3 regions of the Spongiibacter sp. C9W genome follow, and region 3 is predicted to be linked to each of the others. Evidence: riboswitches for the same ligand, from Rfam matches in the RefSeq annotation. Region 3 holds a riboswitch; each other region holds the start of a gene.

Region 1 (10,003 bases), 1.5 Mb from region 3:
CAAAGTGGCGGTTACGCTGCCCAATTTTGCGGTGTTGCCGAGTTTGCTGGCGGGCAGCGATCTCATCGCGATGATCCCGCGCCGGCTGTTATCGGTAATGTCTGGCCCGCTGAGTGAGGTAAAGATTGCGGCGACGATGCCGTCGATCACCGTCGCCGCAGCGTGGCATCCGCGCCTGGACCATGATCTCGCCCACCGCTGGGTGCGCAAGCTGTTGCGTGCAGAGGCGCTGCTGGCCTGAGGGTCAGCCCGGAATGTTATCTCGCTGTCATATAACTATGCTAAAACCTATAGGGCTGTCATCTCGGTGTCACACGGCTGCCATTTTTTAGCGCTGGGCGCTGCGGTCAAGTAATAGAAAATATTAGTTAGAAAACTAGAGGGGAAGGTTGGATGAATCCATTACTTAAAGAAGCGGAGCGCAAGGGCTGGTCGCGGCGACTATTTCTGCGCAACCTGTTGTTCTCGGCAGGCAGTGTTGCCACGGCAAGCTGGTTGACCGCCTGTGGTGGCAGTTCGTCCAGTTCCAGCAGCAATGGTAGTGCGACGTTCTCCAGTAAATTTCGCAACATAGGCCCTCTGCAAGAGCCCAATGACGACGGCATTCGCCTGCCCCTGGGGTTCACCTCCCGTCAGTTGGCGGTATTTGGCGAGCCGCCAGTACCCAGTGTTGACCCGCTGTTCTTCTGGCATTCAGACCCCGATGGCGGCGGCACATTCAGAACCGACGACGGTGGCTGGATCTACGTTAGTAACTCCGAAGCGCGCGACCTGACAACGATTCGCGACCAGGACCCGACTGGGGAATTCCGACGCAATCTAGACCGCGATACCGCCGCGTTCTTGCCGCCATTTTTCGGCGGCGGGGTCAGTGCCTTGCGCTTTGATGCGGCGGGTAATCTTGTCGATGCCTACCCCTGCCAGCGCGGTACCACCACGAATTGCTCTGGCGGCGCCACCCCCTGGGGAACCTGGATTAACGGCGAGGAGATCTGGGACGGCAAGATGTTTGAATGCAGCCCGCTTCGCGACGGCGGCGAGGCTGTTGAGCTGCCGTGCTTCGGCCGCAAAGCCCACGAAATGGTGGCGGTTGATGCCGAGCGCCGAGCGATTTACCACACCGAAGATATCGACAGCGAGACCGACCGCTTCTATCGCACCGCCTGGACGAGCAGCAGCTGGCCGGTAGCCAATGAGCGCCCCGACATGGCTGCCGGGAAACTGCAGGTGCTGTATGTGCCTGCGGGCATTGATGCCGCGCGTGCCGGCCCCACGCCGATTGTATGGAACGATGCCATTGACGACGGCCGCGCTCAGCCTGCAACGGTGGGTGAGGTCGACGCCACGATCTTTGGTGGCAATGAAGGCGTTTGGTACCTCAATGGCTTTATCTTCTTCTCCACGAAGAGTGACGACAATATCTGGGCCATTGATATTGACGGCGAAACCATCGAGAGCATCTACGCCCCTCGGGATGACGTGGCAGGCTCCCCCTTCGACAATGCCGAAGAGCCGATGACAGGGGTGGACAATATTGCCATGACCCTGGACGGTGAAATGCTGGTGGTGGAAGACGGCGGTTTTATGCGCTGCATGGTGCTGTTGCCGGACCGAACCACCATTCCGCTGTTACAGCTTCCCGGCAACCCTAGCCTCACTGAGGTGACTGGCATTGCCATTGCCCCCACTGGGGACCGCTTATACGTATCCGGGCAGCGCAGCCGTCCTTTAGGCTTGTTGCCGCCGGAATTGGAACCCGGCTCGCCTATTCCAACCCGCGTGGCAGGCGTCACCTATGAAATTCAAATGCCGTTTAAAGTGAGAGTGGATCGTCCGCTGGCGAAGGCATTGAGCTAACGACAACTGCTCATATTCGATAGGCCGCATACGCGGCCTTTTTTATGATTAAAACTGGTTTATATCGGCCTATTTAGAGCTCAATTTGTACCGATTGGAAGGTGTCGAGAACGGGGCTTGCCACCTCTTTCATAAAGCGCTGGTGGCTGGGGTGATTAACATAGGTTTTTAAGTCAGCCTCGCAGAGAAACTCGGCCACTAACGCGTTGTCGGCATTGCCGCGATACAGTTTTGCATCGGGGCCAAAGTGGTAGGAGACCATCTCTGGAATATCTTCTGGAAGGCGGGCTAGCCCCTGGCTAACAGCGTCTATTTCAGTTTGCGTGGTTTCGGGCTTCCACGTGAGTAGTACGATGTGTTTAATCATTTTAATCCCGTAAACATAGTGGATGTGCGTGCCTGGGCGCCTGTGTGGCCGCTGCAGACCCATTCGCGATGGTGGTTAAGTAATATTGTTGGACTCCGACCATATGCGCAGATCGTCCAAAATTTTCAGCGCACTGCGGCCGAAGTCTGTCAGCGCATAATTGACGGCGATCGGGCGCTCGCTGATCACGGTACGCGTCACCATATTGCGCGCTTCAAGCTCTTTCAGGCGTTGATCTATCATCTTCTTACTTGCCCCGCCGAGCATTCGTACCAGGTCATTAAACCGTACTGGGCCGTCTTTTAGGTGGTAAATAATTGAGCCAGTCCATTTTCCACCAATCACCCTCATGCCGCGCTCAATCGAGCAGGGCTCCAGGCAGGCATCACTGGCGGTTCGGCGGCCTCGTTCGTCAACGTTCACCCGTGCTTTCATTGTGTGCTTTCCCCGTTCTTCGCCCAACTGTACCCGTTGGGCTGATTCAAAGGTAACTAAAAGGTAACTGGTTGTTTTTGGTAACCACTGCCGATATCGTCCTCTCATTGCTTGGCTTAATCAAGTCCTGACCTGACTGGAGGGTTTCATGAGTAATATTCTGATTATCAATGGGCATCAGCCCTATGACTTCGCAAAGGGCGAGTTAAACGCAGCCTTCGTTGCCGCCGCTGCAGCCTACTTTGGCGAGTGCGGCGACGCCGTGCGCCAGACGGTTGTTGCCGATGGCTACAATGTTGATGAGGAGGTGGCTAACCATCAGTGGGCAGATGTTGTGCTGATGCAATTCCCCGCGAACTGGATGGGGGTACCCTGGTCTTTCAAAAAGTACATGGACGAGGTGTATACCGCAGGCATGGATGGGCGACTGTGCGAAGGGGACGGCCGCAGCGCCGCTGAGCCCAAGCGCAACTATGGCACTGGGGGAGTGTTGGCGAACACACGCTACATGTTGTCGGTGACGTTCAATGCCCCAAAGGAGGCCTTTGACGATCCCGCTGAGCCATTTTTTAGCGGCATGAGTGTCGATGATTTACTCGCACCAGTTCATTTAAATATGAAGTTTTTTGCCGCGACGCCGCTGCCTACTTTCTCTGCGCACGATGTGATGAAGGCGCCTGATATCGACAGTGACTTTACGCGTTTTCAACGCCACCTCGCCACTCACCTTTAATGGTTTTACCTGGGAGATGCCATTATGACAACGCCTAAACTAGAAGCGGGTATGCCTTTTCCGAGCATACACGTTACCGCCGAAGATCAAACGACTCGCGATATTACTGCGCCACAGAATGGGTGTGACTGGATGATGATTGTCGTCTATCGCGGCAAGCATTGCCCTCTGTGTACGCGGTACTTGAACAGTCTGGAGGAGGTCAGAGAGACGCTCAGAAATAGTGGGGTAGATATTGCCGCGGTGTCCGCCGATAGCCCTGAGCAGCTGGCAGCGCACAAAGCCGAACTCAAGGTTAACTTCCCCCTGTACACTGGCTTGTCTGTCGAGCAAATGCAGGCCCTGGGCCTGTATATTTCTGACCCGCGATCAGCGCAGGAAACCGACCATCCCTTTGCGGAGCCCGGTATATTCGTTATCAATGCTGAGGGCCAGCTACATGTGGTGGATATCTCAAATAACCCCTTCGTTCGCCCAGAGATAAGCACCTTGGTTTCCGGTTTGCGCTGGATACGAGACCCGGACAACAACTATCCGGTAAGAGGTAAGCGAGCCTATCAATGATACGGTTGGGCAAACGGAACAAGCGGTGAGCGAGCGCGCTCACCTCACCTTGGCAGCAAGGACTGCGTTCTTATCGCAACCCTGTGTTATCGCTATTCTGGCGAGAGTCGATCATTGATTTGCTGGTTGAATACCGCCAGTGCCCCTTCAAACCGACCGAAGTTTAGTGCTTCGTTTGCGCCTGAGCGCAGCCCCTGTTGTATGCTCTCGCCAATTTCAAAATCCTCGCTGAGCGTTTTCACGGTTATCGCATGATTTTTCGCCCAGTGCGCTAGGTCTTTGTCCGTTTCGACGCGGTTTGCCGGCACCAGTGTACACAGCCGCATGCGCGTAGACGACGCGCTGAGTGGCTCAAAGTGCACCCATCCAATATGGTCAGGCTGCACCAGGAGCTGGGTGGTTGGGAACAAGGTGTAGACCACCTGAGCATGGTCGCGCAGCTGCCAGTCAGCTTCAGCTTGCGTGCGCAAGTCGGCCATTGAGCGCTTGGCAAGTATGGAGCGCAGGTGCGGCCCGCTGCTTTCGTAGCTCGATAAGTTGTCAAAGAAGTAAGGCGCGATGGTGTTTCGGTGGGCCACGCGGAAGTGATAGGCTTCTATGCCGCCCTCCACCAACAACTTCCAATTCACCTCACGGGTTTGCTCCTCTACATGAAGAAGCTGCAGTGACTCGCCGCCAAACCATGAAAAGTCCGGGGCGTAGTCCTGCAAAAAGGCGGGGATATCCGGCGCTTCTTCGCCGGCCGGATTTACCCACAGCCAACCACCAAACTCGCTGCAACCAAGTCGTTTTAAGCCGTGTTGGGCGCGGTCCAGATCGGGGAAGCCCAGCTTTTGATGGGGTACGCCAATGAGCTCGCCGCGGTTGTCCCAGGTCCAGGCGTGGTAGGGGCAGGTGAAGCGGTGTTTGCAGCCAGATTGTTCATCTACCAATCGCGTGCCCCGGTGGCGGCAAACATTTAAGAAAACATGCACGTGGCCATCGGCATCGCGGGTGATCAGCAGAGGTAAGCCGGCCAGTGTGCGGCGCAGAAAGGCGCCGGGTTCTTTCAACTCGCTGCTGTGCACCAGAGGCTGGGGTAGTTGCCGGAAAATGGCGGCCTGTTCCCGCTCGAAAATCGACGCCGAATAGTAGTGCTCAACAGGGTTATGGCTAACGCTGGCGTCAAGAAAGGCAGACTTTTCTTCATTGAGTTTCAGCAACTCGTTAATGCGATGGATTTCAGTTGTGTGTTTCACGCTGCGACCCCTTGCGATTTACGCGACTTACCATGTGGTAAGTGAAACCATGCTTACCACATGGTAAGCTGTCAAGCGGCAATAAAGTGTGGCAAACAGCCCGTTTGAAAAAAACAGTAGGAGCGCATGGTGACGAGTGAGGCAGCGGATACGCGACAGCAATTTTTGTCGGTGGCAACACGTCTGTTTGCCGAGCGCGGTTTCTATGGCACCAGCATTGCGGCCATTGCCGACGAGTTGCCCTATACCAAGCAGGCCCTGCTTCACCACTTTGGCAGCAAGGAAAAGCTATATGGCGAAGTGCTTAAAGGAATTTCTGACCAGTTGATGGCAGAACTAGAGGCAGCGCGCGATGCCACAAGCGGCGAGGGTAGCAGTGCCTTGGAAGACACGCTGATACGCTTTTACCGCCTGCTGGAAGGGCAGACCCACAAAACGCAGCTGCTAATGCGCGAACTCCTGGACAACAAACACCGCGCAACCTCTGCCAATGTCTGGTACTTGCGGCCATTTTTGGAGTCGCTTATCGCGTTGGCCAAGCAGGCCTCGCCGTCCACCTTTTCGTCCGATGCTCAGGCCTTAATTACCGTGTATCAGCTGCTCGGGGCGATGAATTACTTTTTGGTTTCCGAGCCGACATTGAGCCAGATGTTTGGTGAGGAAATGTATCGCGAACTGCGCAGCGGCTACGAGGAAAAACTCAGAGTATTGATCTCGCAAGCCATTGGCTGACCCACACAAATTTCGCGCGATTAAATATCGCCTGGCGTCTGCTACCCGGTACTTAGTGCCCGCGCCTTTGTCTTGACCGAGTTAATTAAGTCGGTATGATCGCTCCCTGTTCCAGGTGCCCAATTGTTGTTTTACTTGGGTTAAACGGGAAACAGGTGCGCATACTGTGCTGATTCTGGCCATGCATGCTAGCCCTGTGCTGCCCCCGCAACGGTAATCAGAAGTAGTTTGGCACGGCCACTGTCTCACGACGGGAAGGCGTCAAACATTTGGAGAGATCCACTTCTGTAAGCCCGGAGACCGGCCTGAACACAGTGCGTAGTTGCGGTGGGCGACGTAGCAGGGTCAGTTTTCCCTTCTAAATTCCTCCCTTTTCGACAACCGCGTTTTATCAATCACATGCGGGTGGGCATGCGAGCGCAATAGCTGGTTATGCCAGTTGTCGAGATGTCCATTTGCACGCGGTATCACAGCCTTACTTTGGCTGCCGTACAGGAAGGGACTTCGGGTGAATCAGCATTTTAATAAGTGGCACCGGACTAAGGCGTTACTGGTATTCCTTCTCGCACTGACAGCGAGTGTGTTGTGCTCGGCGGCGCAGGCGAGCCTGGTGATCGTCTCCGACCGCTCTTCCTCGGTGCTGGTGGCGGGCGCTCACCGCTATCTTGATAAGAAGCCGCAGGCGGATATAGCGATTCGCACCGTTAGCCAAGTAGAGCGCCTGAACGACGCAGATTTACAACAGCTGCTGCTGAGTCATCATTCCTTACTTCTCGCCGGGGTGTTCGGCGAATCCGTCGAACGCCTGCTGGCAATGGCGTATCCGCGCGGTCAACGCCGCTTTGTATTGCACAGTGACAACCGGCTTATGGCGCTGCAGCGCGATGCCAATGGGCAGCCGTTTTCCAGCGCCGTTAGTCAGCAGTTTGTGGGCAGCGAGGGCCTGGCGCTGGATGCTGAGTCACTGGCGGCCAGTCAGCAAAAATTTCCTGAGTACAGCGCGTGGTTGCAGGCGCGGGCGTATTGGATTCACCGCTCGGCGGTGAATGCCGAGTCGTTGATTGCGCTGCTGAATGATGGGGATGCCGCACCACTGCGCGAACAGGCGCCGCTGCGTTTGGCCTTACACGGTAAACAAGGGGAGCGTTGGCTGACGAGTGACGAGCTGGATAAATCACTGTCTGCCGATAAACCCATTGTTTGGGTGCTCGACCACAACACCGGCGACCTCAACGGTGAATGGGCGTTGCATCGCGCTATTTGCGCAAACCAGCAGTGGCAGTGCGTCTCGTTATTGGCGGCATGGGGTGAGCCCAGCGTCGACGCTGTAGATACCATCGCAACGCTAATGGCCGGTAAGCGTGCGGCGACGCCCTCGGTCATTATTTCTCTGCAGGACTTTGTCGTCGGCGGCGGTGAAGGTCGCCAAGCGGTTCTCGATGCACTGCAAGCGCTTAACCTGCCTGTGTTGAAAGGCCTGCGGGTGCTGGACTGGGGCTATAGTGACTGGCAGCTTTCCGCTCAGGGTTTGCCCGCAGATTCAGTGCACTACCGGTTGGCCATGCCTGAACTACAGGGCATTGGACAGGCGCAAATTCTCTCGCTGGCGTCAGACTCCGGTATCGACCCGGCCACCGGTGCCAAGCTGCGTCGCAGCAAAGTGGTGGGCGCTGAGTTGGCCCGGCAACTGCGGCGGGTAGAGCGTTGGTTGGCGCTGCAAAACAAGCGCAACGTCGATAAACGGATCGCCATTGTCTACTACAACCACCCTCCCGGTCGCCACAATATCGGCGCAGATAATCTCAATGTGCCCGACAGTTTGCTGGAAATGCTGCAGGCATTGCAGTCTGCGGGCTATCACACCGGAAAGCTTCCGGAGAATACCGAGGCCTTGCTGAGTTTGCTGCAGGAACGGGGCGTGAATTTACCTGAAGATCGCCAGGCATTGGCGGAGATGTCTGGCAAGGTCGCCAGCCTGAGTGCAGACGATTACCGGAAGTGGTTTGCCACGCTGCCCAAGGTCGTACAGCAGGAAATGGTGGCTGGCCCGCTGGGAGAGTTACACCAGCGTATGGTGAGTCAGCTTGAGCGGCTCAGCGCACTTCAGGATTTTCGCCTGCGCCAGAAACGTTTAACGCTACTCACCGAGAGTATGCACAATACCGTCACGAATCTTCACCACGCCCTCGATGGTGTGCGTCAAAAAAGCCGCAATCGGGCACTGGATTTATTGGAGCAGCTAGAGAGCGAATACCAGGCGCAAATTGATGCTGTGGCCAGTGGTGGCCAGGCGTCATGGCGGGCCGCCGAGGCGCGGGTGGCAGCGCTGGTTGCGCTGGGCATTGAAGGCATTCGCGGCTGGGGCGACGCTCCCGGTAAGGTGATGGTCTGGGACGAGCGTTTGCTGGTGCCTGGCGTTCGCTTTGGCAATGTCTTCGTCGGCCCGCAGCCACCGCGGGGCTGGGAACTGAACGAAGAGCTGTTGCACGCCAATTTGAGTTTTCCGCCGCCGCATCAGTACCTAGCGTTCTATCGCTACTTGCAGGATGACTTTGGCGCCGATGCGCTGGTGCATGTGGGTCGTCATTCCACCTACGAGTTTTTGCCGCGCCGGGGTGTGGGCCTGGGGGAAGACGACTACCCGAGCATTATCGCGGGTGATTTGCCGGGGGTGTATCCCTACATCGTCGATGGTGTTGGCGAAGGGATTCAAGCCAAACGCCGTGGCTTAGCGGTGATGGTGGATCACTTAACACCGCCTCTGGCAGTTACTGAGCTTTACGATGAGCTATTGGAAGTGCGGCAGTTAGTGGAGAGCGCCGAGGCCGCGAGTGACCCGTTCATCCGCAGCGGCGCGCTGGCGCAGCTCAGGGCGAAAATCGATGAATATGGTCTGCGCGATGAGCTGGAAGCGTCTATGGACGAAGAGCTAAAAGTGCGAGGTATCGGTTTTGAAGAGATTGATGAAGAGCTCTTTCTCCACGAAGTCGGCCACTACCTGACCCATGTTCAGGAAGACTTTATGCCGCTGGGCCTGCATGTATTGGGTCGCGATTGGAGCACGACCGGCGTTGATACCATGTTGGCTTCGATGGCCGACAGCGGCGCGACTAAGGCTGAAAAAGCGGTGTGGCGGCGAGACCTGACGCGTTCTCCCAAAGCCGAGATGACCGCGCTACTCAATGGCTTGAATGGGCGCTTTGTTGCCCCCGGTAAAGGCAACGACCCGATTCGAACCCCCGAGGCCTTGCCCACCGGGCGCAACTTTCACGCCCTGGACGGCAGTCTTATTCCCAGCAAGCTCGGCTATCAGGTTGGGCGCCAGCTGGCTGATCAGGTGCTTCGCGGTGAGCAAGGCGACGAGGTTCTGCTGCGTGAAAAAGCCCAGCGCGTTGCCGCCAAATACGGCGAAGCGGGTCCTGCCAATAAACAGGGCGTGATTCTTTGGGCTTCGGATGCGGTGCGAGACGAGGGGGCGATGGTGGCCTTTGGCCTCAAACTGCTGGGTATGCGACCGGTGTGGAACAGTCGCGGCATTGTAAAAGGGCTGGAGCGCATCGAACTGGGCGAGGATCAGGCCCGGCGTATGGACGTGTTGTTTACCGCCTCTGGGCTGTTTCGCGATTTATACGGGCGACATATGGCCTTGCTTGATCGCGCCGTGTTAATGGCGCTGGATGCCAGCCGCGACACCATCGCAGAGCGATACCCGAATTTACGGCCCGCCCTCAACGCCGCGCTGGCGCTGATCGAAGACACCGCCGCCGGTGGTCGCGAGCCGCTGGAGAAAAACCAAGTGGCGACTAACTGGGTGGCAGAGGCGCGCGCGATGCTCGCCGCGCAGCCGGGGATGCATGCCAGTGAAGTGGGGCGGCAAGCCAGCCTGCGCGTCTTTGGTATTGCGCCGGGCGGTTACGGCGCAGGTATTAACCGACTGGTTGAGCGTTCAGGTGCCTGGAAAGACCGGAAAGAACTGGGCGAGGTCTACCTTAAGCGTATGGGGCATGCCTTCGGCGTGGGTTTACAGGGCGAGGCGGCGCAGCAAGTGTTTCGCGACCAGCTGGCGGGTGTATCCAA
Region 2 (10,003 bases), 210 kb from region 3:
AGGTGCGCGTAACCGAAGCGGCCGCCGTGGATGTTGACAGCCTGGTGGTGGTTGAGCAGGCTCGCGACGTGAGTAAGTACTACCGAATCAACCTCGCCAATGCGACCAGTATTCTGGGCAGTCAGTGGGACCAGGAGAGTACCTCGCCCAGCCTGGAAGAGCAGTTCCTGATTAGCGACGCGCCCTTTGTCGTGAAGCAACTGGGCTTTGACAGTTTGAGCATGCCGCTGCCGGCGGGTATTGATGCGCTCGGCGAAAATATTGAAGGTCTGGCACTACTCAGCTCGGCGTTTGTCGCCGTGGTGTCGGATAACCGCTATGGCGTGTATGACCAAAGCAGTGCCGGCGCGCGCAGCCGTATCAGCATTCTGCCGCTGGGTAGCTTCATTATCAGCAGCACGCCGCCCTATCGCCCAAGCCTGGATTATGCCGAGTCGGCCAGCTATCAACGTGCCGATGCCCAACCCGATACTGGCGCGGCAGAGATTGTTGCCGTGGATACCACCAATGACCAGCTGTTTGTGGTCAATGCCCAGCTTGGCATTGTCGAAGTGTTAGATATTGAAACGCCCCTGCAGCCTACGCTGTTGGGGCAACTCGATATTGCGGCGGCGGCCACCGATAGCGGTGTGACCCTCGGTGCAATCAACAGCGTGGCTGTGGGCACACAACACGTTGCCGTTGCTATTGAAAACAGCGACCGTCAGCAAAACGGTATTGCCGCGCTATACAACCTTGAAGACCTTACCCTGGCGGCCACGTTCGAGGTGGGTGCCGGGCCGGATATGCTGACCTTTGACCTGCTGGCGCAGCGCTTGCTGGTTGCCAATGAAGGCGAGCCCAATGATGACTACAGCATCGACCCCGAAGGCAGCGTAACCCTCATCGACCTGACTGACGGTGTTGATGCCGCGGAAGTCACACAGATCGGTTTCAGCGAATTTAATGCGGGCGGTGCGCGCGCCAGCGAATTGCCCGCCGGTGTGCGGGTGTTCGGGCCGGGTGCCAGCGTCGCCCAGGATTTGGAGCCGGAGTACATAGGCGTAGCGCTGAACAACAGCAAAGCCTTCGTCAGCTTGCAGGAAAACAACGCCGTAGCGGTGATCGATTTCGACAGCAAATCCGTCAGCGAGATTTTCGCGCTGGGCACCAAAGACTTTGGTGTGAAGGGCAATGAGCTGGATGTTAACGACGACGGCAGCATTAATTTTGGGCTGTGGCCGGGCGTGGTGGGTATGTACCAGCCGGATGCGATCGCGGCCTATCAGTTTGCAGGTAAGAATTTCTTTGTTACCGCCAACGAAGGTGATGCCCGCGATTACAGCGGTTTTTCCGAGGAGCTGCGCGCCAGTGACCTCGATGGTGTGAGTGGCCCGGATATCGACCCGGCAAACCCCAGTGCAAATGCAGCCGCTGACGACAACCAACTTGGCCGCTTGAAGGTGAGCAGCGAGGCGGGTAACACCGATGCTGACAACGACATTGAAGAAATCAGTGCCTTCGGTGCTCGGTCCTTTGCGATCTGGGATGAAGAGGGCAACTTAGTCTTCGACTCCGGCGCGGATTTGCTGCGCGTGACCCACGCTCTGCTGGGCAATAATGCCAACGACCGCGACACCCGCAGCGACGACAAAGGCGCCGAGCCTGAAGGCTTGACGCTGATCGCCAGCCTGGGGCGTGTCTATGCCTTTATTGGTTTGGAGCGCACCGGCGGCATTGCGGTGTACGACGTGACCTCGCCCTACGGCGTGCAGTTTGTGCAGTATGTGAACAATCGCAATTTTGCGGCTGACCTGCAAAACGAAACGGGCGATGTGGGTCCAGAAGGGCTGACCGGCTTCCTGAAAGAGGGCGTGGGTTACATTGTTGTCGGCAACGAGGTGAGCGGCAATGTACGCATCTTCGAACTCGATGCCGGAAACAGCGTTAGCGATTAATTTTGGGCCCTGCCGGGCCTTGCATCTCTGCCCCGGGTGTTGCCCGGGGTTGCTGACTTATATAGCCGCTTTTAAGACTTAACCGGCCGCTTCTGTAGTTTTCGCTGCAAGGTGCGCCGGTGCATTCCCAGCTGCCGCGCCGTGGCAGAAATATTGCCATCGTTATCCTTCAGAGCCTGTTGAATATGCTCCCAGGTCATGCGCTCCAGCGACGGTGCGTTACTGGGGGGAAGGGCTTGCCCCGGCTCAGGCTTTGAGCTCTCCTCCAGCGCGGCGAGAATCGCGGCGGTGCCAGCGGGCTTCTGCAAATAATTATCTGCACCCAGTTTTATGGCATCCACTGCGGTCGCGATGCTGGAATAGCCGGTCAGCATCAGCATGCGTATGTCGGGGAAGCGGTTGCGCAAATAGGGAATAATGTTCAGACCCGACTCCTGGTCAATTTTCAGGTCCACCACCGCATAATTCGGAACGTACTGCTGACAGCATTCGCGGGCCTCATCGAGATTATTCGCCAGCTTTACCTCATAGCCCTTGCGCGTTAGCGAACGTTGCAAGGCGGTGCAAAAGGCGTCGTCATCATCAATGACTAAAAAGCGTTTAGCGGTCATGGCGTATCCCCTCAATAGCTTCGCTGAGTAATCGCGGCCAGCGGCAGGCTTAGCTCCAGGCGACTGCCGCCTTCCGGGCGGCGCTGCCACTGTAGCTGGCCGCCGTAGCGTTCGGCCGTGGCGTGGCTGAGCAATAGGCCCAGCCCGAGGCCCTTTCCTTTGGTGCTGACATAGGCGCGGTGAATACGCCCCTCCGCGCCCGGCAGGCCTGGGCCGCGGTCACAAATCGTTATGTATAAATGAATGTCGTCGCGATGAACCGCCAGCGCAACATCGTCGGGGCTGGCGTCGGCGGCATTGTTTAACAGGTTGAGAATACTCTGCGAGACGGTGCCGTCCAAGTTGATGGACAGGCTCTTGCAGTCGTCGGCAATGGACACGGCGACAGCGCAGGCGGGGCGCATAAGCTGCCAGCGGTCGATAACGCCGTCGATATAGCTAACCACTGCTGTGGCTTCTGCTTGCTGGGTACTCAGGTCGCGAGCGGTGCTCACCAACTTATCGAGAATCTGTTTGCAGTGGTCGACTTGCTCGCTAAGTGCCTCCACATCGTCGGCATAGTTGTCGTCTATTTCGTCCAGCAAGTCTTCGCTAATTACCTTAATTGTGGCTAGCGGCGTGCCGAGTTCGTGCGCCGTACCGGCCGCGAGTGTGGCGACGGCGAGCAGTTGTTCGTCTTGTAGCTGGCGTTCACGCACCTGGGCGAGCTCGTTTTCTTTTTGGCGCAGGCTGGACGCCATGGCGGATACGAAGTAGCTGATAAGCAGGGCGCTGACCACGAAGTTCATCCACATGCCGACCATATGCATATTGATGGCCGGGGCGTTGTGCATATGCTGAGCGTGGGGCGAAAGGGGCGCCAGCGGGATGAAGTAAAACAGCAGTAGCCCATATGCCAGCAGCGATACGATCACCAGGCCCCAGGTGTAGCGCAGCGGCAGTGTTGTGGCTGATATGCACAGGGGCACTAACAGGTAAGAGATAAAGGGGTTGCTACTGCCACCGGAGAGGTACAGAACGGCGGTAAAGCCGGCGACATCAATGCACAGCTGAACGAAAAATTCTAAGTCGGTAACGGGCCAGCGCTGATAGCTGCGCCACCAGCAAAAGGCGGCAAAAATAGCGATGACGCCAAGCAGCAGCTCGAGTGTTACGTAGGGGAGGAGCCAGCCCAGCTGGTATTTGGCGAACTGCAAGGCACCGAATTGCCCGGCGATAACAACGCTACGAATCGCGCAGAGTCGGCGCATATTGGCGATGTCTGAATTCACAGGCCGCTCCAGATAAAGAGGCGAGTATAGCGCTTGTCGCCATGTAGGCGAATGACTGCGACATTTTGTCGCAGAGAGGGTGGCGGCGATTTTGCTACCATGTAGCCCACTTTAGGCTTAGTCATAACAACAGGCAATTTCTATGTCCCGCTCTACTCTTTGCACGGCGCTGCTGTCGGCTGCGGTTTTAAGCTCAACCCCTGTATTTGCGCACGACGACATTGTGCAGGTGGCGTCGATGGGCGCGGCCGCCCACGGCCCCATTGGGGTAATGGGCGACCACACTCACAAAGCGGGTGAGTGGATGTTCTCCTACCGCTATATGGCGATGGAGATGGAAGGCAATCTCGGCGGTGGTGACTCGCTCTCTGCCCGAGAGATTACCGGCACGATGATGAACCCCGGCCCCTATATGGTTGCGCCGCTAAGCATGGATATGGAAATGCATATGTTTGGTGCCATGTATGCACCCAGCGATGACGTTACGCTGATGTTTATGCTGCCCTACCTGAGTAACGAAATGGATCACCAAACGCGCATGGGTGGTAGCTTTACGACAGAGAGCAGTGGTTGGGGCGACGTGAAGGCCTCGGCGCTGGTCACACTGTATACCTCTGCCGATAATGCCCATCGAGTGCACGCCAACCTCGGGCTTAGCTTGCCAACTGGTAGCATTGACGAGCGCGATGACACGCCAGCAATGAAAAATGCCAAGCTGCCCTACCGCATGCAACTGGGTAGTGGCAGCGTCGACCTGCTGCCGGGTGTGACCTACAGTGGTCAGGAGGCGTCACTGAGCTGGGGCGCCCAGCTGGCGTTGACCATTCGCAGTGACTACAACGACAACGACTACCGTCTTGGCAATCGCGCCCAAGTAAGTGCGTGGTTGGCGCACAGCTTCTCTCCGGCGTTGAGCGCTTCGCTGCGCGTAACTCACAGCGCCTGGGGAAATATCGACGGTGCGCGAGACGATCTGAATCCGATGATGGTGCCAACGGCGGACCCCGATGCGCAGGGCGGCGAGCGCAGCGAGCTCTCATTGGGCCTCAATTACCTGTTCCTGAAAGGGGCTGCGAAGGGGCACCGGCTGGCGCTGGAATATGGCGAGCCGGTTTACCAGCACTTGGACGGTCCGCAAATGGAACTGGACTCGACGCTAACCGCGGGCTGGCAATACGCATTTTAATGCGCCTGTCATAGAGCTGCGTCAAACTCCGACATCAATGGCATGCTATTCTGGCATGCCATTTTTGGTTGTAAGGGAGTGCAGTAATGTCCAGAAAGCTAGTTATCAATATTCACCTGTATTTAGCCGCGTTCTTTGCGCCGATGGTGGTGATCATGGCGCTCTCAGGTGGGCTCTACCTGTTGGGTGTAAAGGGCAGTGTCGAAAAAGAGACCGTAGCTGTTGTGCCGGTAAAGATCGATACCCAAAGCCCCGACCTCGAGCAACAGGTGCGCGACTTACTCCAAGAGCAGGGCCTGAATAGTAACTTCCAGTATTTGAAGCACCGCGGCGAAAACCTGGATACTCGCCCGACCAACCGTCAGTTCTACCAGCTGATACAGCGCGACGATGGCCTGCATATTGTCGCTGCCAAGCCCGATTTGATTGCCGCTTTAATCGAGCTGCACAAGGGGCACGGCCCCACGTTGTATAAGCAGTTTGAAATTGCGTTCTCGATGGCGCTGGTCGTGATTATGCTCAGTGGTTTGTATTTGGGCTTTGCCTCAAAAGGGCTGAAAACACGCACCATACAGCTGAGCTTGTCCGGCACAGCGCTATTTCTGATTCTTGCCTTATTGGCCTGACAAACTTGTGCAGCGGGCGAGCTGTGGTATGCTCCCCCGCGTTCTGAAGGTGCCTGTCGACACGAGCAATCGGTCTGGCAGGTTAAACGGGAAGTTTGGTAAACCGCCAAGGTGAATCCAACGCTGCCCCCGCAACGGTGATCATTTCGATGAGAGCCCGATACCGGCCTTTAGACGTTAACAGCAATGAAGCGGAGGGCTTCATGCGTTGGACTTCTTCTGGCCCTTGCGGCTCGCTGTCGAATTCCCTCGTCCCCTCCCTCATGCGTTTTTTAACTTACGTTTGAGGTTTCACAATGAACAATACGCGATGTTTGCTGCTGTGCAGCGGGCTGGTGTGGTGCGCGCCAAATTTTGCGGAGCATCTTCAACTTGAAGAAATGGCGGTGACCGCCGAAGCCGACACGTCGGCGGGCTTATCGTTGTATGAGCAACACCGGGCCGGGTCTCGGCTGGGCTTAACCGTTATGGAAACTCCCGCCAGCGTGGCGGTCATCACCGGAGAAGACATTGCTGAAAAGGGCGACTTCTCGGGCTTGTCTGCGCTAACGCGGGCGGCGGGCTTCGCCGCCAATGCCTCGCCGGGAAATGGCGGCAGTGCCACGTCCGTTCGCGGGTTTGCCGGGCACAGTTCGGTGGTTAGCACCTATGATGGCAAGCGCTTGTATGTGGGCAGTGGCACGGTCAGCTTCCCTGCCGACACTTGGACAATGGCGCGCATTGAGGTGCTGCGTGGCCCTGGTTCGGTGATCAATGGTGTGGGCGCCATTGGCGCCACGGTGAATTACGTGCCGAAAAAGCCGTCCTTCGAGAAGGCGCCGAATGAGCTTGATATCAGTGCAGGCAGTTTTGGTTTGCGACGTTTTGCGCTGGGCCTGGGGGATGCGGTATCCGACCAGCTCGCCTACCGCATTGATGCGGTGGATCACCGCAGCGATGGTTACGTGGACCGCGCCGATGAGCATCGACAGGCGCTGGCGGTTGGTGTCTTGTTTCAGCAGACGGCGCAGTTGTCGTGGCAGCTTGCCGTCGATATTGCCGACACTGATGCCGCGCCGTACTGGGGAACGCCACTGGTCGATGGTCGGGTGCATCCGTCGACACGCCGCAATAATTACAATGTTAGCGATGCCTTCGTGTCTTATCAGGATTTGTGGCCGCGGCTCTCTGCCACTTGGCAGATCAGCGAGGCGGCGGTACTCCGCAGTGAACTCTACTACATGCGTGCCGATCGCCACTGGCGCAATGTTGAGAGTTACGCCTACAACTCGGCCTCTGGTGAGGTGGACCGGAGTTTCTATCTGGAAATACTGCACGACCAGGAGCAGTTGGGCTATCGCGCGGATGTCACCTTAGCGCAACCCCTACTGGGGCGTGACAACCGATTCAACATCGGTCTGGAAGTGAACGATATCGACTTCAGCCACCGCAACAACTCCCCTTACCAAGGCAGCAGTAGCGTCGACCTGGAGCAGCCTGCGCCGGGCCGTTGGCGCGACGGTGTGCAGAGTGCCACCAGCGATGACTTCAGCAGTGAGACACAGCAAGTCGCCTTGTTTCTCGACGATCATCTGCAAATCACGCCACAGTGGAGTGCCGTGTTGGGCTTGCGCTACGACCGACTTGAGATCGAGCGCAACGGCCAGAGCGCGTCGCGCAGTACCTCGTCGCCCAGTGGCGGCAGTTGGCGTGTTGGTGCGGTTTACCAGCCGTCAGAGGAAACCTCTGTCTATGCGCAATACAGCCGTGCACTCGACCCCATTGGATCGGTACTGACATCGGTGAACGATGACGTAGAGCTGGCCAGGGGTGAGCAAGTAGAGCTCGGCATAAAACAGCAGTACTGGCAGGGGCGTTTGCAAACCAGTTTAGCGGTATACGATATCGTCAAACGCGACCTGTTGAGCGCTGACCCCGGCGGTGTGCAGCGGCAAATTGGTGAGCAATCTTCCCGAGGTATCGAGTGGGAGGTGTATACACAGGTAAGCGAGTCGGTCAGCCTTGATTTTAATCTGGCATTGGCGCGGGCGCGTTACGAGGAGTTCGTGAAAGGCAGCGATGATCTTTCCGGGAACACCCCGCGCAATGTCGCCGAGAAAACCGCCAACCTGTGGCTGCGTTGGCAGTGGCATCCTCACTGGCAGCTGGGTGCGGGCCTGCGCTATGTGGGTGAGCGCTATGCTAATGACAGTAACACCTCGGTATTGCCGTCCTACCGCGTTGTCGACGCGGCCCTTCACTGGCAGGTCAGTGATGCCCTGCAAATAAGTTTGCGCGGTAAAAACCTGTCGGACACCCGCGACTATGTGTTGGCACCCTATGGTGATCAATGGATCCTGGCAGATGGGCGCGCTGCCGACCTCAGTTTGAATTATCGCTTCTGAGGCGCGGCGAGATGAAACTAAAGCGGTATTTATATCTGGGGCATCGCTGGCTGGGTGTGGCTATGTGCGTGCTGTTTGCCATGTGGTTTATCAGCGGCATTGTGCTGATGTATGTGCCCTATCCAGGCTTGAGCGAGGAGGAACGACTGGCGGGCTTGCCGCCGCTGCGGGCCTCTGCCGTTGCCGTTTCCCCGCGGCAGTTGTTGAGCGAGGCGGGCGTTACTCAGCTCAGCCTGCGCGCCATTGGCGATCGCGCTGCCTATGTTGTTGGTTTCAGCGATGGCCGAACAGAGCGGTATTACGCTGATACGGCCGAGCCCGTCGCCGCAATTTCTGCGGAGGAGGCCGTCGGGTTTGCGCAGGCCTTTGCCCGGCGCAGTGGTCGCCTGGCGGCCGGTGACGCTGGGGTGGTATCGGTGGCGAGTATCGACTACGACCAGTGGAGCTTATCGTCGAGCTTGCGCGAGCATCGCCCGCTCTTTCGGGTGGACCTTGGCACCGAGGATGGGCTTCAGCTTTATGTGTCGTCGCAAACGGGCCAGGTGCTGCGAGATACCACGCGCTTTGAACGCAGCTGGAATTGGCTGGGGGCCAACCTGCATTGGCTCTATCCGGCGGCGCTGCGTCGCCACTCAGAACTGTGGGCGCAGTTGGTAATTGCTTTATCGCTATTGGGGTTGCTGTCTATTGCCAGTGGGGCCGTTGTTGGCATTTGGCGTCTGCGTTTGCGCAAGCCCTACAAGGGGCGTCGTTATAGCCCCTATCGTGGGGTGATGAAATGGCACCACGTAATGGGGCTGATCTGCGTATTATTCTTCGCCACCTATATGTTTAGCGGTTTGATGTCGATGAGCCCGTGGGGAATTTTTTCGTCAGGTGAGCCCTACTCACGGCAGGCGCAGCGCTATTACGGCGGAGGGGAAATCGCGGACGAGGTGGCGTCACTGCCCACGCTTCAACAGGTTCTCCGTAGCGGGGAATACCGAGAATTACATTGGCGACGATTGGGCGGCGAATATTACCTGCTTGGCTCGCGCTCCCCTCGCCATACAGACTTATTGCGGCCGCTGTCCTGGCAGCGTGAGCCGGTGATGGCGGCGAAGATCGCCGATGCCGCAGCGCAGCTGCTGCCCGACCACGGCTACTGGGTTGAGGTGCTGGCCGGGCACGATGTGTACTACTACAGCCATCACCAGCGCTATCGTCCACTGCCGGTGATGCGGCTGCGTTTTGACGACCCACAGGCAACGTGGTTCCACATTGACCCGCTCACGGGTGAGCTGCGTGGCAGGCTTACTCAGCGCGAGCGATTGCGGCGCTGGCTATACAACGGCTTGCATAGCTGGGACTTTTTGCCGCTGTTGAACCGTCGTCCGCTCTGGGATGTGTTGGTGATTACAATGATGGTTTTGGGGGCTGGCTTTTCGATAACCGCGATAATCATCGCGGCGAAACGCCTTCAGGCGCGGCCCAGCAGGTGACGCTCTTAACCGCGAAAATACACCTGCACCAAGTGATAGCCGAACTTACTCTTGATCGGGCCGTGGGTCTGGCGCAGGGCGTTATTGAAAATCACCTTGTCGATGCTGGGTACCATTTGTCGGCGGCGAACTTCGCCGAGATCGCCGCCTTTCTTCGCTGAGGGGCACGTGGAATACTTGCGTGCCAGCACATCAAAGGCCTGCCCTTTCGAAAGGCGGCGTTTGATATCCAAGGCTTCGGCCTCCGTCGCGACAAGGATGTGGCGCGCCATTGCTGTGTTCATTGCGGGCATTCCCGGGCTGGTAATTAGGGGAGGCTGATTATAATGTGGCGGGCCTACGGTCGCGAATAGTTCCGAGTGTGTATGTCCCGCCCCGCCTTTAGCTTTGATGACATCGCTGCAGAATGCACGGTTACTACGGGATGCTATCGCCTGGATGGCCGTTTGTTAGGGCTTCGCATAGCGGTGCCTGAAGCGCTGCACGGCTGCCACCCTTTTAATGCCT
Region 3 (10,003 bases):
ACTAAGCGCAACGGCCAACAGCGCGCCGAGGCTGAGCAGGGCGAGTGCGGGTAGCAGGCGCGGGGTGTGATAGCTAGCGGCGGCCACGTGCGGTGTCCAGGTGCTGGCACAGCATACGGGTGCCGCTGAGGAGTCTTGGTGTTGGCCGTTGCAGAGTAGAGGGTGGAATAAAGAACAGGTTATCTCTCTGCACGGCCAGCAGGCCTGAGTAGGGGCGCCAGTCGTCCAGCCAGCTGCGATTTTCTTCTCCCATGCCGCCGGCGATAATGGCTTCGGGGTTGGCGGCTAATACGGCCTCGTGGTCGATGCGAGCAGCCAAGCGCGGCAGGTTGCCAAAGACGTTTATGCCGCCGCACAGGCGTGTCGCTTCGCTAATGAGGTGTTGGTCGTTAACCGTCATTAAGGGGTTAACCCAAATTTGCTGAAAAACGCGAACGCTCTCAGCGTTCTGGTACTGCTTGCGTAAGGCGGATATGCCTTGGTCAAAATGCTCGGCGGCGGCATTTGCTGAGGGCTCGCTGCCGGCCAGCTCGCCAAAACGGCGTAGGGTGCGACTAACATCGTCAAAGCCGCGCAGCTCGCTGTAATACACCTTAAGCTCCAGTGCTTCGAGTTGCGCCAGTTGCTCTGTCGGGTTGCCACTGTGCCAGCCGATTAGCAGGTCCGGTTTTAAGCTGAGAATCGCTTCGAGGTCAAAACGGTTGTAGCTGCCCACTCTCGGCAGGGCTTTCGCTTCATCAGGGTAGTCACTAAAGCTGACGGCAGCGATTAATTTATCGCCCGCGCCTGCGGCATAGAGCAGCTCCGTCGCACCGGGTGACAGGGCGATAATGCGCGCAGCCGGAGCATCCAGGCAAACCTTTACGTTGCGGTCATCGTCAACGCAGCGCTCGCTGCTGGCACTGGCTATATGCGCGAGCAGTAGGCTGAGTACGACAAGCAGGCGGCGCATCAATACTCCACGCCTTTTCTCGCCTTAATGCCCGCGCGAAAGGCGTGTTTTTTATCATCGATCATCGATACGGTGTCGGCCAGTTCTTTGAGGGCTGGCGGCGCACCACGGCCAGTAATAATCACGCTCTGCTCCCGAGGGCGGTTGCGCAGCGCTTCGTAGACTTCTTCGGCGTCGATGTATCCGTACTTCAATATGTAGGTCAGTTCGTCGAGCAGCACTAAGTGTAATGAGGCATCGTTCAACAGTGTTTTCGTTTGCTGCCAGGCTTGCTGAGCGGCTTCGCGATCGCGTTCCCGGCTTTGTGTTTCCCAGGTAAAACCGGAGCCCATCACAATGAAAGGTACCTCGGGACAGCGCTGTTGCAAGAAGTTTCTCTCACCGCAGTCCCAGGTCCCCTTGATGAACTGCACCACCGCGGCCTTGTAGCCGTGACCAATACAGCGAATCACCGTGCCAAAACCCGAGCTGGATTTCCCCTTGCCCGGCCCGCTTAAGACGATAAGCACGCCGCGCTCTTCGGTAGCTTTCGCGACCTTGGCGTCGATCAGTGCCTTCTTCTTCTGCATGCGCTGTTGGTGGCGCTTTTCTTCTTCATTCATTGTGACGGAGCTCCATCGCTGTCTAAGCTTTCGCCTTAGGGGGCGTAGGTCACGCTTAGCAGCGCTTCACGCCCAATTGACTCATAGTTGCCGAGGCTGAAGTGTCTGGCGCTAACGTAGTCTTTGTCAAACAGGTTCTTTACCAGCAGTTGCAACTTGAGGCTGTCATTGATCTGGTAGGAAACACCGGCATCGACCAGGCCGTAGCCCGGCAATTCGTCGGTATTGCTGGTGTTTTCGTAGCGGTCACTGGTCAAGCGAACACTGGCATTGACTCCCCATTGCTGCCATTGGCGGTCAACATCGATGTTAACCTGGCTGTCGGCGCGGCGGCGCAATTCCTTGCCTGAATTTTTGTCTTCGGTATCCAGGAGCGTTGCATTGGCTTCGATATGCCACTGTCTTACTACGGTTGCCAAGCTTAGCTCCAGGCCCTCGATGCGCGCTGATTCAATTTGGTCCGGCCCGAAGGTGGCGGGGTTGTATTGGATGAGCTTATCCACGTCGTTGATGAAATAGTTAACGCTCCACTGCCCCCAGGCGTGTTTGCCGCGCAACTCCAGCTCCCGGTTTTTTGAGCTTTCAGGCTCGAGGTTGGGGTTGCCGTAGCCGGGGTAGTAGAGGTCGTTAAAAGTGGGGGCGTTGAAGCCCTCGCCGTAGGAGGCGATCAATTTCATGCCCATGGGTAAGTCCAATCCGGCGGCGGCGTTGCGGGTGTCGCTGGAGCCAAATTGCTCGTTGCTGTCATGGCGCCAGCCCAGTGCGTAGTCGATGCGGCCATAGTCGGCTTGCCATTGCGCAAAGCCTGCATTGTTCTCGCGTTCGTCTTTGCCGTAGCTCAGCGTGCTATCGACCTCGTCATTAATATGCTCGCCACCCAGGGTGAGTACGTGGTGTTTACCGAGCTGCCAGTCATTCTGGGCGGTGAATTGCTTGCGAGTGGTTTCGAATACATCGCCGCGAAGATTCGCGGCAACCAACGCGGGGTCGCGATAGCGATAGCGCGTTTGGCTTTCATCGGTAGATTGGCCCGCGGTGAGCTTCAGTGCCCAGTTGTCGCTTAGCTGAAATTCACCGCGCAAACCCGCGACGGTAACCGTGCTGTCTGTGTAGGGCTCGCAGCCAAAGTTATTGGGAAACGGTGCGTAGCAGTTGGTGTCGTATTCGCTCTCGCTATCGCTGTGCTGGTACAGCGCGTGAACGTTGGCGCGTGCGTTAAAGCGATGTGACACGCTGAAATTGATAGCCTGCTGCTCAAAACCGTCGTCATCGCCGTGGCGCAGCGCCTTGCTTGTGGTGTTGTCGACGCCGTCGGTCTCCTCGTACAAGCCGCTTAGGCTGAACTGAGTGTCGGCGTTTCCGCCGTTCACAGCAGCAACCGTTTTAACAGTGCCCTGGGTGCCCGCGCTAAGTTGTACAAAGGGTTTCACGCCATCGGTGTCGTGGTACTTCTTGGTGATGATGTTAATGACACCGCCAATCGCCTCGGAACCATACAAGGCTGAGCGAGGCCCGCGAACAATTTCTACGCGCTCGATCAGCTCCGGGGGCAAGTTAGTGAGCGAGGGGCTGCCCAGTGTTGCTGAGCCTACCCGCACGCCGTCAACCAACAGCAGCGTATGGTTGCTTTGGTTGCCGCGAACAAACAAGCTGGTGGCGGCGCCGCGGCCACCGTTGCGCACGAAGCTAATGCCAGCAGCGCGAGACAGCAATTCCTGCAGGTCTAGGGGTGCGATACGTTCGATATCGGCACGCTCGAATACCGTGACGGGCGCCAGTACTTCGGCAATGCTTTGCTCAGTGCGTGTGGCGGTAACGACGGTAGTTTCTATTTCACCGGCGCTGGTAAACAGCGGGCTGGATAAGGCTGCAAGCAGAGCAGTGTTCACAACAAGTGGACGGTTTTTCATGACTTACCTCAAAGCTAAAAATAGGAAGCAATGAGGGAGGGATAGTGGTGATATACAAGTATATGACCGCTGATGAAGCCCTCCGCTACATCGGGTGATAACTGATTAGGCCGGTTCCGGGCTCTCACCAAAGGTGATTACCGTTGCGGGGGCAGCGTCGGTCTTGTCGAGTGGTCGACTCACCGAACTTCCCGTTTAACCCTCAAACTAATGTCTTTGGGCACCTAACACAGGCGGCGCAACTCTATTCGGGCGCGAAGGCGTTGTCAAATTGTACACATCGGTGCAGCTTGTTCTGTGCCAAAGTTTGTATGAGATGTTTAGGTGCCTTAAGCCTTCATACCAATTTGGTGTTGCATAAGCTAACCGTTTGCACTCAGCAGATAGTTCGTTTAATGAATGGAAGGGTGTGGACGACGGGGTCGTCCACGAGGTGCGTTTGGGGCATGCGGTGATCTGGGGTGCCCCAAAGAGCCTTAAGCTTTATATCGGATTGCCATTAATTGAAGCGCTTTCAAGAACGTCTTCTTGGTCCCCGGAAGTTTGTTTGACCATTATCCCGTTCCCTGGCGCGAACCAAGTAGTGGTTTCGTCGCCACTGCTTGTTGTACGCATTTTGCAGGCGTGAAAGGTTCCAGCGGGTACAGTGATAGTTTCCCGTCCGAGGTAGGTCGTTTTATCAGTAACTTCTGTGGATGTTGAGGGTGCACCAGGAATATCTGACTCAACGTTAACGGTGTAAGTCTGGGTATAACTTTGATTAACCGTAAGATCGAAGCGTTTTTCCATGTAGGGCTCTATTACAGTGGTGACAGTGGTCTTTCCAAACCCAGGGACGTTAGTTTCAGTGATTGTTCCAAATGTGCGAAGAGTTTTATTGCCATCGGCAAGCTTTGTGTAGGTGTAAGTTGTCGATTCAGAGTCGGCAAAGTCTTGACTGGCGTCCGCTACAACGTCTGACTTGGCTTCAACAGCATTATTACCATTGTAGGTGGTGTTTTTGAGAAGCTCAGTATCGGCAGTCGTTCGGATATCGCCTTCAGGCGAGCTCGACAAGATCACCTGTTTCACTGTAGTGCCAACTGCTTGCAGAGATGCGTCAAAGCAGGCTAATGCACTACCGCTGCTACCGTCGTTCCCGTCGTTCCCGTCGTTCCCGTCGTTCCCGTCGTTCCCGTCGTTCCCGTCGTTCCCGTCGTTCCCGTCGTTCCCGTCGTTCCCGTCGTTCCCGTCGTTCCCGTCGTTCCCGTCGTTCCCGTCGTTCCCGTCGTTCCCGTCGTTTCCGTCGTTTCCGTCGTTCCCGCCATTGCCACCATTATTTCCAATATTGGAAGCATCAAGTGTGGTGCTGGCAGGCGCTAGTACTTGTGCGTCACCTGAGTAGCCCCATTTTTGCGCGGCGGTATCAAGTGCTGAGCTCATTTCATTCAAAAAGTTTACGTATGGAGCGTTAATTGCAATGCCATTGTTCGCCGCATCAATTATGCCGTCGGCGGCGTCTTTCGCTAATGCATTCAAAGCGTCGAGAGCCGGTGCCCCCGAGCTATTTGCCAGCTCTGCTAACGCGGCGAGTATCAGCGCATATCGGCCTGCGTTATCATCATTAAAGCTATTTGCTGACGCTGAGCCCGCTAGTTCGGGCAATGAGAGAATACCCTCAAGTTGGGGGGCTAGGCTGTTTTTAACGATATCGTTTAGCTGTTTTGCTACTGACGGCGCTAATGGCAGCAGTTGATGGACTTCTGCTAGTCTGAAGGCAATTTCGGTAAGCGGCGTTACGGTTGTCTTGCTTAACCCAGCTGGGACAAGTGCGTGCATTTTTTGCCCTGCTGGAAATGGCACGGTCGTTGCCAGAGCCTCGTCAAAATATGTTGCATCTACATTGCCCTCTACAACCACAATTTTTGCTTTGCTATTAAGGCTTGCGGGAATAGAGAGCGTTATTTGGCCTGACTCATCAAGGGTGCCAGATGTGATGATTGTTGTCCCATCTCGGCGATATACACTGACGTTGACACCGTTCATTATTCCGAGAGAAGGTGCTATTACTAGCGGCTCATTTTTTTCGGTATTTTTATCGTCGCTGCTATTACACGCAACGAGCATAGCACTTGCCATGCAAAGCGAGACAATTCCTTTGAGTTTTTTCATTGCTACATCCCATCCTTGGATATGTTTTGATTCTGCGCGCCTTACAGCTAATCCTGCTGATCGCGCTCGGGCTAAGCTATCACGCAATTTATCAGCAGACTAGTAGTAGTTTCTTTCGCCAATTCACTTTGAGCTCGCTCGTTATCTTCTAATGGCGGTTTTGTTGTTGGTAGGTTTTGCCTCGCCGTTTCATGCGTTTTGGTGGTATCGATTAGCTTTTCCCGAGTCGCAGTCTTTTCGATGAAGTGTGCAGTGAGCGCTGGAGGATAGAATGACCTTTCTTGCTATAAAACTACTCGACGGAAAGTGCTTTGATCCCGCGCAATAGGCTGAGATTCACGGGAGTAGGCAGGCCCTTTTGTTCTGCCATGCGACAGAGGTAGCCCGTGATGTAGTCGATCTCACTGCGGCGACCGGACTCGATGTCTTGTAACATCGAGGAGCGGTTGAGGGCGGTATTTGCGACGACGTCCAAGACTTGCTCCCGCAGGCCGTCAAAGACATCGCCGAGTTGCAAATGCGGCGCCAGGCAGAGCGCCTCGTCGATGACGCCGTGCAGTTGCTGAAGCGCCTGAGGATTGTCCAACAGCTCGCCGTTGCGGCAGCGATACAGCGCCGTTAAGGGGTTGATGGCGCAGTTGATAATGAGCTTGCGCCACAGGGCTTGCTCGATGTTCGGGTCGGGGGTAACAACGAGCGGCCCGACGCTGAGTTCCCTCGCCAGGGCTTTATCATTTGAGCCGCTGCCAAGCAGCGTGCGACCGCGACCCGCGTGCACGACCTGAAACGGAGCGGGGCGAAACGCTCCTTCCGTGGTGACGGCGTGATAGCACTGCAGGTCGGGCCGAAGTTTGAGCAATTCTTCGCGCACGCCCAGGCCATTTTGAAGCAACACCACGCAGGCACCCGAGGCCAAGCGAGGGCTGATAGACGCAACGGCTGACAAACTGTCTGGTGCTTTGGTGGTAAGGAGTAAACGCGCTATCGGCGGACCGTTTTGTTCGCATGATTCTGCCGCCAATGGCAGCAGTTCAGCGCTCCCTGCCAGAGTCGCGAGAATTCCCCCTGCCATTTTAAACTGCGAAAGTCGTTCGTCGCTGCGTAGCAGCAATGTGGTTGGTAGGCCATGTTTAACGGCGTAGCTGGCCCACAGGCTGCCTATCGCGCCTGCGCCAAGTATGTGCCAATGTGAGCGGTGTGAGGTCATGGTGGCAGCTTACGTGATGGCCGCGGTGCGGAGCAACGGTGCTGTTTGCGCGCGTCAGCCCTTGTTACACTTGTGCCCGTTCATTTGTATAGGAAGAACCTGAATGCCGTCGTTTGATATCGTGTCTGAAGTGGATTTGCACACCTTTACCAATGCCCTTGATCAGGCCAACCGCCAGTTGGATACCCGCTTTGATTTTCGCGGTGTTGAAGCCAGCTTCGAGCGCGACGGGCTCAATGCCACGGTGTGGGCCGAGGCGGAGTTTCAGCTGACTCAGATGGAAGACATACTGCGCAGCACCCTGATAAAGAACAAGATCGACCCGAAGGCGATGGAACTGGGTGACATGGAGGGCTACGGTAAGCAAGTGCGGCAACGGGTGACCATGAAAAATGGTTTGGAGTCGGATCTGTGCCGCAAGATCGTCAAGCTGATCAAAGACAGCAAGCTGAAAGTGCAAAGCCAAATTCAGGGTGACCAGGTGAGGGTCACCGGTAAGAAACGCGACGACCTCCAGCAGGTAATGGCACTGTTGCGCGATGCTGATCTAGAGCAGCCCCTGCAATTCAATAATTTTCGCGATTGATTGCACCGACTCCGGCCTCTGGGCCGCAGCCCAATTAAGGATAGGCAATAATGCAGCCCCAGCCGTCACCGGACGTCACCGACCTGCCATGGTATCGAGCCATTTTTACACAGCAGATGTTTATCTGCGTGCTTACTGGGTTGGCCTCGGGGTTGCCGTTGTATTTCCTCATTCAACTGGTGCCAGCGTGGCTGCGCAGCGAGGGAGTGGGGCTAACCGAGATCGGCTTATTTGCCCTGGTGGGCTTCCCGTATAACTGGAAGTTTGTATGGGCACCGCTGATGGATCGCTATGTGCCGCCGTTTTTGGGCCGCCGGCGCGGGTGGATGTTGATCACGCAGATCGCTCTCATGCTGTCCATGGCGGCACTGGGTTTTATTGACCCGACGATGTCTGTCGGGCTGGTTGCCTACGTGGCGGCGGGGGTCGCTTTTTTTAGCGCCAGTCAGGATGTTGTGCTGGACGCGTATCGCCGTGAGCTTCTGAAGGACGAGGAGCTGGGGCTGGGCAACGCGATACATGTGCAGGCCTACCGCTTGGCCGGTTTGGTGCCGGGTTCTCTCGGGGTGATCATGGGGGACTACTTCCCCTGGAGTACGGTGTTCATGGTGATGGCCGGCTTCATGCTCATCGGTGTTGCGATGACCTTCTGGGTAAGCGAGGCCGGTGATGACAGCGCGGCGCCTCTTACCCTGCGCGCGGCAGTGGTCGAGCCATTTAAGGAGTTTGTGCAGCGCAACGGGCTGGGCAGTGCGTTGTGGCTGCTGACCTTCCTGTTTCTATACAAGCTCGGTGACAATATGGCCACCGCGCTGTCGTCGCCTTTTTACTTGGATATCGGTTTTAGCCTCACGGAAATTGGCACGATCGCTAAAACGGCCTCGCTGACGGCCGCGATTATTGGCGGCCTGGTGGGCGGCGTGATAATGATTCGGCTGGGCATCAATCGCGCGCTTTGGCTATTTGGTGTGGTGCAACTGCTGAGCATCTTTGGCTTTGCGGCATTGGCTGAAATCGGGCCGAACCGCCTGGCGCTGACCCTAGTGATTGTATTTGAGTACCTCGGGGTGGGTTTAGGCACCGCCGCCTTTACCGCCTTTATTGCCAGGGCAACAACACCGGCCTATGCGGCCACACAGTTTGCCTTGTTCACCGCGCTGGCGGCACTGCCGCGCACCTTTGCCAATGCCACCACTGGCGCCATTGTTGAAGTGGTCGGTTGGACGAATTTCTATTTGCTCTGCGCTGCATTGGCGATCCCAGGCATGTTGATGCTGGTTAAGGTTGCGCCGTGGTCGGCAGAGCGCTAGTGCTGACCCGGCCACCGGCATCGCTGCCACGCGATTTTGCCGTCGGGTGAGGCGCTGCCTTCATCAATCAGCCGTGAGAGCTGCCGACGATAAGCCTCGGAATTGTGTGGGAAACTGATTTTGCCTTGTGCATTGATAACGCGGTGCCAAGGCAGGGTGTTCTGGTCGGGAAGTTGGCTGAGCTGGCGCCCAACCCAGCGGGCCCGGCCGGGCAGTCCTGCTTGGCGGGCGAGCTCGCCGTAGCTGCATAAGCGGCCAGGAGGAATCTGACTCAGCGCCAGCAGTAGCTGACGCCGAGCTTGGTCGGAAGGCTTATTCGTCAAGGTTGCGAATACGTTCCCAGTAGTCTTCGTAGAAGAAGTCGACCTTTCCGGTTTCCAGCGAGTACTCTGCGCCCACGACCATTAGCTTCCCTTCGCTAATCAGCTGTTCCAATGTGGATGAGCCGCTGCAAAGGTGCTCTACCGAGGTCCGTACATTGGCGCGTACCGCCTGCTTAACCAGTTCCTCTGGGTTGTCTTTTAACTCGGTGACTAGCAGAGTTTCCACGGCTGGGCGCACGCGCTTAACAATGGAGTGTAGGGCGGAGGTGGGGATTTTGGAGTTGCCACTCAGTGCGTCTACCGTGGCTTTGACAGCGCCACAGCGCGAGTGACCCAGCACTACAACCAATGGCGTGCCAAAGTTGAGGGCGGCAAATTCAACACTGCCGATGCCCGACGGGGCTACAACATTGCCGGCTACGCGAATAACAAACAGATCGCCCAGAGTTTGGTCAAACACCATCTCAGCGGGAACCCGCGCATCGGAGCAACCCAAAATGATGGCGAAGGGGCTTTGCTCCTCAACCAGCTCGGGTTTTTTATTCGATATGTAGTCTTTGTTTTCAGCCAGCTTTTCAACAAAGCGGGTATTGCCTTCTTTTAAACGCGCAAGCGCTTCCTGAGCATTGATCATTATCTACCTTTATATGTGTTTTCTGTCGAGTGTTACAGCCAATCGCTGATCAGCACGCCAAAACCGACGCTCTGCAGCGAGTTATTGTATTCGATCAGGCTTTCGCCATAACCATTAAAGTATTTTACATAAGCTTTGATCTTGGAACTAATCGGAAAGCTCCAGCCGATTTCCACTGCACCACGGTTGTCGCTGCGCAAGTTGTTGCGCAGCATCACGCTGAGTGTACGGTCTTTCCATTGATAGAAGCCCATCCACTCAAAGTGGCCGAGATAAAATTCGATGTCGCGGTTATCGTCGTCATCGGCGGCCTCGGGGATGCGGTACC

Evidence for each region. Region 3 has a riboswitch for cobalamin ahead of AC2Q8J_RS14165 (TonB-dependent receptor domain-containing protein). Riboswitches for the same ligand answer to the same signal wherever they lie in the genome.
Region 1: it holds a riboswitch for cobalamin, as region 3 does, so the genes downstream of both, AC2Q8J_RS06840 (cobaltochelatase subunit CobN) here and AC2Q8J_RS14165 (TonB-dependent receptor domain-containing protein) in region 3, are expected to answer to the same signal.
Region 2: it holds a riboswitch for cobalamin, as region 3 does, so the genes downstream of both, AC2Q8J_RS13125 (TonB-dependent receptor) here and AC2Q8J_RS14165 (TonB-dependent receptor domain-containing protein) in region 3, are expected to answer to the same signal.

The regions. Positions count from the first base shown of each region.
Region 1 covers NZ_CM170672.1:1,435,049-1,445,051, reverse strand. Annotated here, with positions in the region: gene AC2Q8J_RS06880 (LysR family transcriptional regulator) at 1-241, shown strand, start outside; gene AC2Q8J_RS06875 (alkaline phosphatase PhoX) at 394-1,857, shown strand; gene AC2Q8J_RS06870 (Dabb family protein) at 1,931-2,224, opposite strand; gene AC2Q8J_RS06865 (winged helix-turn-helix transcriptional regulator) at 2,300-2,659, opposite strand; gene AC2Q8J_RS06860 (NAD(P)H-dependent oxidoreductase) at 2,808-3,392, shown strand; gene AC2Q8J_RS06855 (redoxin domain-containing protein) at 3,417-3,956, shown strand; gene AC2Q8J_RS06850 (aromatic ring-hydroxylating oxygenase subunit alpha) at 4,049-5,194, opposite strand; gene AC2Q8J_RS06845 (TetR/AcrR family transcriptional regulator) at 5,321-5,926, shown strand; cobalamin riboswitch at 6,023-6,250, shown strand; gene AC2Q8J_RS06840 (cobaltochelatase subunit CobN) at 6,435-10,003, shown strand, end outside.
Region 2 covers NZ_CM170672.1:2,762,060-2,772,062, forward strand. Annotated here, with positions in the region: gene AC2Q8J_RS13100 (choice-of-anchor I family protein) at 1-1,937, shown strand, start outside; gene AC2Q8J_RS13105 (response regulator transcription factor) at 2,009-2,548, opposite strand; gene AC2Q8J_RS13110 (ATP-binding protein) at 2,560-3,819, opposite strand; gene AC2Q8J_RS13115 (transporter) at 3,962-5,005, shown strand; gene AC2Q8J_RS13120 (hypothetical protein) at 5,092-5,631, shown strand; cobalamin riboswitch at 5,662-5,817, shown strand; gene AC2Q8J_RS13125 (TonB-dependent receptor) at 5,928-8,015, shown strand; gene AC2Q8J_RS13130 (PepSY domain-containing protein) at 8,027-9,496, shown strand; gene AC2Q8J_RS13135 (peptidylprolyl isomerase) at 9,502-9,780, opposite strand; gene AC2Q8J_RS13140 (hypothetical protein) at 9,862-10,003, shown strand, end outside.
Region 3 covers NZ_CM170672.1:2,973,965-2,983,967, forward strand. Annotated here, with positions in the region: gene AC2Q8J_RS14150 (FecCD family ABC transporter permease) at 1-87, opposite strand, end outside; gene AC2Q8J_RS14155 (cobalamin-binding protein) at 74-952, opposite strand; gene cobO (cob(I)yrinic acid a,c-diamide adenosyltransferase) at 952-1,554, opposite strand; gene AC2Q8J_RS14165 (TonB-dependent receptor domain-containing protein) at 1,590-3,464, opposite strand; cobalamin riboswitch at 3,556-3,707, opposite strand; gene AC2Q8J_RS14170 (DUF3108 domain-containing protein) at 3,948-5,615, opposite strand; gene AC2Q8J_RS14175 (2-dehydropantoate 2-reductase) at 5,908-6,822, opposite strand; gene AC2Q8J_RS14180 (YajQ family cyclic di-GMP-binding protein) at 6,926-7,408, shown strand; gene AC2Q8J_RS14185 (AmpG family muropeptide MFS transporter) at 7,459-8,718, shown strand; gene AC2Q8J_RS14190 (MGMT family protein) at 8,715-9,041, opposite strand; gene AC2Q8J_RS14195 (carbonic anhydrase) at 9,031-9,675, opposite strand; gene AC2Q8J_RS14200 (phospholipase A) at 9,708-10,003, opposite strand, start outside.